Linked DNA regions of Beijerinckia sp. 28-YEA-48. The protein of the gene in region 2 binds, or shares a complex with, the protein of the main gene of each other region. Links are inferred from orthologs where the notes say so. Each region holds a gene or a part of one and is shown on either strand. Other genes may lie near its edges. The genes, in order: mfd and uvrA.

The links.
Region 1: the proteins of uvrA (region 2) and mfd are in contact, whole or in part, in a crystal structure (PDB 4DFC), measured with the Escherichia coli proteins. The link is inferred for Beijerinckia sp. 28-YEA-48 from one-to-one orthologs.

What each region holds. Positions count from the first base shown.
Region 1 is NZ_FNSI01000001.1:2,494,176-2,498,563, forward strand. What follows is about bases 144-4,223. They hold mfd (transcription-repair coupling factor), read right to left. Parts: upstream 3,887-4,223; coding sequence 344-3,886; downstream 144-343. Other genes in these bases: BLW50_RS11770 (DsbA family oxidoreductase), read left to right, coding at 144-310; BLW50_RS11780 (succinate dehydrogenase assembly factor 2), read right to left, coding at 3,920-4,216. In the rest of the region: more of BLW50_RS11770, read left to right, coding at 1-143. UniProt on the Escherichia coli protein: Couples transcription and DNA repair by recognizing RNA polymerase (RNAP) stalled at DNA lesions. Mediates ATP-dependent release of RNAP and its truncated transcript from the DNA, and recruitment of nucleotide excision repair machinery to the damaged site.
Region 2 is NZ_FNSI01000001.1:2,302,970-2,306,774, forward strand. The notes cover bases 43-3,539. They hold uvrA (excinuclease ABC subunit UvrA), read left to right. Parts: upstream 43-441; coding sequence 442-3,339; downstream 3,340-3,539. UniProt on the Escherichia coli protein: The UvrABC repair system catalyzes the recognition and processing of DNA lesions. UvrA is an ATPase and a DNA-binding protein. A damage recognition complex composed of 2 UvrA and 2 UvrB subunits scans DNA for abnormalities.

The DNA.
Region 1 (4,388 bases), 190 kb from region 2 along the record:
CACCCAGGATGCCGTCGATGAGGAATTGTTTCGGCTCTATTTCGTTGAGGGCAAGGACATCGGCGATCCCGAAGTTCTCGCCGATATCGCAGCCAAGCACGGTCTCGACCGCGAGGTGGTAAAACGCCTCTTGGCCGGCAATGCCGACGAAGCGGAAGTGCAAGGCGAGATCGATGCCGCCCAGCGCATCGGTGTCACCGGCGTACCGTTCTTCATCTTCAACGGCCGGCTCGCTGTTTCCGGCGCGCAGCCCGCCGACGTGCTGCTGTCGGCCATGCGCCAGGCGGTGGAAGAGCCAGCCGTCGAATAGAGTACCAAGCGGCGGACGTTCCGCCGCTTGCTCCTACGCTGCCTTTTTGCCCTTTTCCGCGATCGCCACGAGGGTGCGCATGATGAGCCGCGTGCCCTCAAGCCGCTCGCTGGCATTGTCGAAATCGCGCATGAAGACGATGCGCATGTCGGGCCGCACTTTCGCCTCCGACCCCTGCTCCGCGACATAGCGCACCAATCCTTGCGGATTGGAGAAGGAATTGTCGCGGAAGGCGATGATAACGCCCTTCGGGCCGGCGTCGACCTTCTCGACATGAGCGCGTCGGCATAGGGTCTTGATCGAAATCAGCTTCATCAGCTGCTCGACCTCTTCCGGCAGCGGACCGAAGCGATCGATCATCTCGGCCGCGAAGGTCTCGATTTCCTCTTCGGTCTCGAGCCCGGTCAGACGGCGATAGATGCCAAGGCGCAGGGTGAGATCGGCGATGTAATGTTCCGGGATCGTGACCGGCGTGCCCATGCTGATGGTCGGCGACCAGGCTTCCTCGACCGGCGCTTCGATGCCGGCCTTGAGCGCGACGACCGCTTCTTCCAGCATCTGCTGATAGAGTTCGTAGCCGACTTCCTTGATATGACCCGACTGTTCGTCGCCAAGCAGATTGCCGGCACCGCGAATGTCGAGATCGTGGCTGGCGAGCTGGAAACCGGCGCCGAGTGTGTCGAGCGATTGCAGCACTTTCAGTCGCCGCTCCGCCTGCACGGTCATGGTGCGGCGGGCCGGCACGGTGAACAGCGCATAGGCGCGGGTTTTCGAGCGGCCGACACGGCCACGCAGCTGATAGAGCTGGCCCAGGCCGAACATGTCGGCGCGGTGGACGATGAGCGTATTGGCTGTGGGAATATCCAGCCCGGATTCAACGATCGCCGTCGAAACCAGGATGTCGTATTTGCCGTCGTAGAAAGCCGACATCCGCTCTTCCAGATCGGTCGCCGCCATCTGACCGTGGGCGATGACGAATTTAGCTTCCGGCACATGCTGGCGCAGGAAGGCGGCCGCCTCGTCCAAGTCTTCGATGCGCGGGCAGACATAGAAGGACTGACCGCCGCGATAACGTTCGCGCAGCAGCGCCTCGCGCACGATCAATTCGTCGAACGGCGTGACGAAAGTGCGCACCGCCAGACGATCGACCGGCGGCGAGGCGATGATGGAGAGTTCGCGCACGCCCGTCAGCGCCAGCTGCAGAGTACGAGGGATCGGCGTTGCCGAGAGGGTCAGCACATGCACCTCGGCACGCATCGTCTTCAACCGTTCCTTATGGTTGACGCCGAAATGCTGCTCCTCATCGACGATGACGAGGCCGAGATCGCTGAACGACACAGTCTTGCCGAGCACCGCATGGGTGCCGACGACGATTTCCACCGTGCCGTCGGCAAGCCCCTGCTTGGCCACGCGCTGATCGGCGGTAGAGACCATGCGCGACAATTGCGCCACTTTGACCGGTAGACCAGCAAAGCGCTGGCTGAAGTTGCGATAATGCTGGCGCGCCAGCAGGGTTGTCGGCACGACGACCGCCACCTGCTTGCCATTGATCGCCGCGGTGAAGGCGGCGCGCAACGCCACTTCCGTCTTGCCGAAACCGACGTCGCCGCAGACGAGGCGATCCATCGGCCGACCGCGCGCCAAATCTTCCAGCACCGCGTCGATGGTGTTCTGCTGGTCCTCGGTCTCGTCATAAGGAAAGCGGGCACAGAATTCGTCGTAAACGCCTTCCGGCGGCGCCAGCTTCGGCGCCTCTTGCAACATACGCTGGGCGGCAATGCGGATCAGTTCGTGCGCGATCTCGCGGATGCGCTTCTTCATCCGCGCCTTGCGCGTCTGCCAACCGGCGCCACCGAGCTTGTCGAGCTGAACGTCGGTGCCCTCGGAGCCGTAGCGCGACAGCAATTCGAGGTTCTCGACAGGCAGGAACAGTTTATCGCCGCCAGCGTAATGCAGTTCGAGGCAATCATGCGGGACGCCCACCGCCTCGATCACCTTGAGGCCATGGAAGCGCGCGATGCCGTGATCGACGTGGACGACGAGATCGCCCGGCGTCAGCGCCGCGACCTCGGTGAGGAAATCCTGCGCCCGCTTGGTTCTGCGGCGGTTGCGCACGAGCCGGTCGCCGAGAACATCCTGTTCGCCGACAACGGCGATGTCGCCGGCCTCGAAACCAGCCTCAAGACCAATCACGGCCAAGGCCACGCGTTCGCGCGGCAACGCCAAGGCTTGAACGAGATTGCCGACGACGTCAGTGGCCTTCAGGCCATGTTCGGCAAGAACGCCGGAGAGACGCTCGCGCGAGCCGTCCGACCAGGCCGCGACAATAACGCGACGGCCCTGCCCTTGCAGCTCGCGAATATGAGCGACCGCGACCTCGAAGACATTGATGGCTTCATTGGTGCGCTCGGGCGCGAAATTGCGGCCGGTGTGGCCAGCACAATCGATGTTATTGCCCGCGCCCCCTTCCGGACTGGCGAAAGGAGAAACATGGGCGACCGCCGACTTGCTCAGACGCGTGCGCCACTCGTCCGGCGTCATATAGAGCGCGTCGGGCCGCAGTGGCTTGTAGATCGACTCCTGCGGATTGAGATCATGCTGCGCCTTGCGCGCGTCGTAATAATCCTTGATCTCGCCGAGGCGCTCGCCAGCAGCATCCTCGATCAGCGCATCGAGCATGAGCGGCGCGTCCGGCACATAGTCGAACAATGTGCTCGTCTCGCCATAAAACAGCGGCATCCAATGTTCGATGCCGGGATGGCGGCGGCCTTCGCTCACCGCCTCATAGAGCGTGTCGCCACGGGTCGCCGCGCCGAAGGCCGCGACATAGGCCTGGCGGAAGGCGCGCATCGTGTCCGAGGTCAACTGCACCTCGCTCATCGGCACCAGATCCAGTGCCCGCAACTGGCCGGTGGTGCGCTGGCTTTCCGCATCGAAGGCGCGGATCGATTCCAGTGTGTCGCCGAAGAAGTCGAGCCGCACCGGCAGCGGTTGCCCCGGCGGCCACATGTCGAGAATGCCACCACGCACCGCATATTCGCCGGTATCGCGCACGGTGGACGAGCGCATGAAGCCGTTGATCTCCAGCCAGTTGACCAGCGAATCCATCGGCACCGCATTGCCCGGTGCAGCGGAAAAGCTCTGCGTGGCGAGCCAGCGCAGCGGTGGGACACGCTGCAGGAGCGCGTTGATCGTAGTGCAGATGATGCGTGGCTGCTCAGCCGATGAACGGGTGCGGGTCAGGCGCGACAGAACCGTCATCCGCCGCGCGGCGGTGGCGGCATTGGGCGAGACGCGATCATAGGGCTGGCAATCCCAGGCCGGAAACTCCAGCACCTCGACCTGGGGCGCGGCGAAGGCCAAAGCCTCCATGAAGGCGCGCGAGCGCTGACCGTCGCGCGCCACATGCACCAGAACGGCTGCGGTATCGCCCGCCGTCGCCGACAGAGCGCGCGCCAGATCCGCGGCGACAAAAGCATCAAAGCCGTCGGGAACACTGGTGAGGGTGACGGACTTGCCGCCAGCGAGCGCGGCAATGGCGCGGTTCAAACCCGCGATCGTAGAGGCGACAGTCATATCAGTTCCAATAAGCGGCGAGCGGACCAGCGATCACGAATGGATCGGCCGATCATGGGTGTGAAAGAGCTTGATCTTGCGGAAGACGGCGGTGTCGAGATTGGCTGGCACTGGGCGTTCGCCGACAAACCAGGCGAAAATGTCGCGATCGGGACATTCCATCAGAGCTTCGATATCGTCGAGCTCCGCCGCCTCAAGGCCGGCGATATGGGCGTCGGCGAAGCTGCCCAGCAGAATGTCGACCTCGCGCATGCCGCGATGCCAGCAGCGGTAGAGCACCCGGCGACGGCGCGGGTCGAGATCGGCGCTGCTGCGCTGGCTTTCGGGCATGATCACTCCATCACAGAAGCAGTTCGCAAAAGAAGCGGTTTGCAAAACAAGCGGTTCGGCAAACAAAGGCACCCGCCGGTCCAAAATGGACCGCGGGTCGGCAGCCGTCATATAAAGCCTCGGGACGGGGATGTCAGGCCCAATTGCTTGTGCGGCCCGAGACTGCTGCCAA
Region 2 (3,805 bases):
CTCTGGCGCGTCCGCTCCGCGTCGCGCCACATGCTTCTCTCGTAAACTGTCCCGATGCCGGCCGTGAGCGCCGCCTGCCAGGGGCGACCTGTTGTCCACAGCGCTCGACAGGACCGGAACAATGTTCTATATTTGTTCTAGTCGATTAGCATCCGCGTTGCAAGCACTGACAGAAACGAGCACCTATATAGGGTGAAGCTTGTGAATATCGGGGCTGCGACATGGCATTGCCCGATCCGCACCCTACATTCACGGAACCCCAATCCGCCGGACCGCCCCATGAAAGATGCTAAGCCGCGCGCTAAAACCGCGCGCAGCCCGAAAGCCCAATCGGACGCCAAATCGGTCGCCAAGCCTTCGGTCGCCAAACCATCGGCAACCAAGCCTGCCGCCGCCCCGTCCCTGCCCGGCCTCAGCCGGTCCGTTGCCGCGCCTGTCGACATGCGCTCGATTACCGTGCGCGGTGCGCGCGAGCACAATCTCAAGAATGTCGACCTGACCATTCCGCGCGACAAGCTGGTGGTGTTCACCGGCCTGTCGGGCTCCGGCAAGTCGTCGCTCGCCTTCGACACGATCTATGCCGAAGGGCAGCGGCGCTATGTGGAATCCCTGTCGGCCTATGCCCGGCAGTTTCTGGAAATGATGCAGAAGCCGGACGTCGACCAGATCGACGGCCTGTCGCCAGCCATTTCCATCGAACAGAAGACCACCTCGAAGAACCCGCGCTCCACCGTCGGCACGGTGACCGAGATCCACGACTATATGCGCCTGCTGTGGGCGCGCGTCGGCATTCCCTATTCGCCGGCAACGGGCCTGCCGATCGAAAGCCAGACCGTCAGCCAGATGGTCGACCGGGTGCTGGCGCTGCCGGATAAGTCGCGGCTCTATCTGCTGGCGCCGGTGGTGCGCGGACGCAAGGGCGAGTTCCGTAAGGAGATCGCCGAATATATGAAGCGCGGCTTCCAGCGCCTGCGGGTCAACGGCACCTATTACGAGATCGCCGACGCGCCGACCCTCGACAAGAAGTTCAAGCACGAGATCGACGTCGTGGTCGACCGTATCGTCGTGCGGCCGGATATCGCCGCGCGCCTGGCGGAATCGATGGAGACGGCGCTGGAACTGGCCGACGGCATCGCCGTCGTCGAATTCGCCGATGAGAAGGACGCCAAGGGCGAGCCCAAGCGCATCCTGTTCTCATCGAAATTCGCCTGCCCGGTCTCCGGCTTCACCATTCCGGAAATCGAGCCGCGCCTGTTCTCGTTCAACAATCCGTTCGGCGCCTGTCCGGTCTGTTCCGGCCTCGGCTTCGAGCAGAAGATCGATTCAGATCTCGTCGTGCCCGATGGCAAGGTGACCCTGCGCAAGGGCGCCATCGCGCCCTGGGCCAAGTCCTCTTCGCCCTATTATCTGCAAACCTTGGAAGCGCTGAGCAAGCAATACAAGTTCCGCCTCGACGAGCCATGGGACAGCTTGCCGAAGAAGGCACGCGATGTGATCCTGTTCGGCTCCGGCGAGGAGGAAGTTAAATTCGCTTATGACGACGGGCTGCGCGCCTATCAGGTGAAGAAGCCGTTCGAGGGCGTGGTGCGCAATCTCGAGCGCCGCTATCTCGAAACCGAAAGCGAATGGGCGCGCGAGGAAATCGGCCGCTATATGGCTGATACCCCCTGCGCCGCCTGCCAAGGCCATCGCCTGAAGCCGGAAGCGCTCGCCGTGAAGATCGACGGCAAGCATATTGGCGAGATCGCCCAGCTTTCCGTGCGCCATGCCGCGCAATGGGCGACCGACCTGCCGCAGCATCTCGACAAGAAGCGCAACGAGATCGCCGGCCGCATTCTGAAAGAAATCCGCGAGCGGCTGATCTTCCTGGTCGACGTCGGCCTCGACTATCTGACCTTGGCGCGCAATTCCGGCTCGTTGTCGGGCGGCGAAAGCCAGCGCATTCGCCTCGCCTCGCAGATCGGCTCCGGCCTCACCGGCGTGCTCTATGTGCTCGACGAACCATCGATCGGCCTGCACCAGCGCGACAACGCCCGGTTGCTCGACACGCTGCGCCGGCTGCGCGACCTCGGCAACACGGTCATCGTCGTCGAACATGACGAGGACGCCATTCTGACGGCTGATTATGTGGTCGACGTCGGGCCTGGCGCCGGCATTCATGGTGGCCACATCGTTTCCGAAGGCACGCCGCAGCACATCCTCAACGATCCAAAATCGCTGACCGGCGATTATCTCACCGGGCGCAAATCGGTGATGGTGCCGCGGACGCGGCGTAAGCCGCAGCCGGGGCGCAAGCTGAAAGTGATTGGCGCGCGCGGCAACAATCTCAAAAATGTCGATGCGGAAATCCCGTTGGGCACGTTCACCTGCATCACCGGCGTGTCGGGTGGCGGCAAGTCGACCCTGATCATCGACACGCTCTACAAGGCCGTGGCGCGCAAGCTCAACGGGGCACTCGAACATCCGGCCCCCCACGACAAGATCGAGGGCATTGAACATCTCGACAAGGTGATCGACATCGATCAGTCGCCGATTGGCCGCACGCCGCGCTCCAATCCGGCGACCTATACGGGCGCCTTCACGCCGATCCGCGAATGGTTCGCTGGCCTGCCGGAAGCCAAGGCGCGCGGCTATCAGCCGGGGCGCTTCTCCTTCAACGTCAAGGGCGGGCGCTGCGAAGCCTGCCAGGGCGATGGCGTCATCAAGATCGAGATGCACTTCCTGCCCGACGTCTACGTCACCTGCGACGTCTGCAAGGGCAAGCGTTACGACCGCGAGACCTTGGAAGTGAAATATCGCGAGCGCAGCATCGCCGACGTGCTCGACATGACCGTCGAGGAAGCCCGGCAGGTGTTCAAGGCCGTGCCGACGATCCGCGAGAAGATGGAGACGCTGGCGCGCGTCGGCCTCGATTATATCAAGGTGGGACAGCAGGCGACGACGCTCTCGGGCGGCGAGGCGCAGCGCGTCAAACTGTCGAAGGAATTGTCGCGCCGCTCAACCGGGCGCACGCTCTATATTCTCGACGAACCGACGACCGGCCTGCATTTCCACGACGTCAAGAAACTGCTGGAAGTGCTGCACGAGCTGGTCGACCAAGGCAATACGGTTGTCGTCATCGAGCACAATCTCGAAGTGATCAAGACCGCCGACTGGGTGATCGACCTAGGCCCGGAGGGCGGCGATGGCGGTGGCGAAATCGTTGCTGTCGGCACGCCGGAAGACATCATCAAAAACGCACGCTCGCACACCGGCCACTTCCTCAAGGAAGTGCTGGCGCGCCGGCCGATGGCGGTGGCGGAAAAGAACGAGAAGGTGAGCAAGGCGGCGGCGGAGTAATCGCCGCTTTAGGCAGAGGCCGAAGCCATGGTGTCATCCCGGACGCACCGCAGGTGCGATCCGGGAACCAGGGGCAAACGACGCATGCTGTTTACAGTGGCGCACCTGCAAGAGAGGTGGCCTAGCGCCCTACCGCCCCGCAGAACGTCTCAAAGCAAAACCATAAATCCGCCGCCCTCCCCTCCTATTTTAGGCTGGAGATTCGCTGCGGCGCGCAACGGGGGGAACGGCTCTTGGACCGGAAACAGAAGACCACCGTCGAGCATGTCCATCCGGGACCGGACGCCCGCGTGCGTGCCGCCTCTCTTCAGGGAGGGGGTTCAGCGCAATTCTGAGGAACAACCCCATGCAAGATCACTGTCAAGGGCACGCCTGAGATCACTTCCCTTTGCGACATGGAGGGCGATCCAATGCCCAGAGCGCGCGGCCGAATCATGGGAAGTGATTGCGGCACAAGCCTAATTTT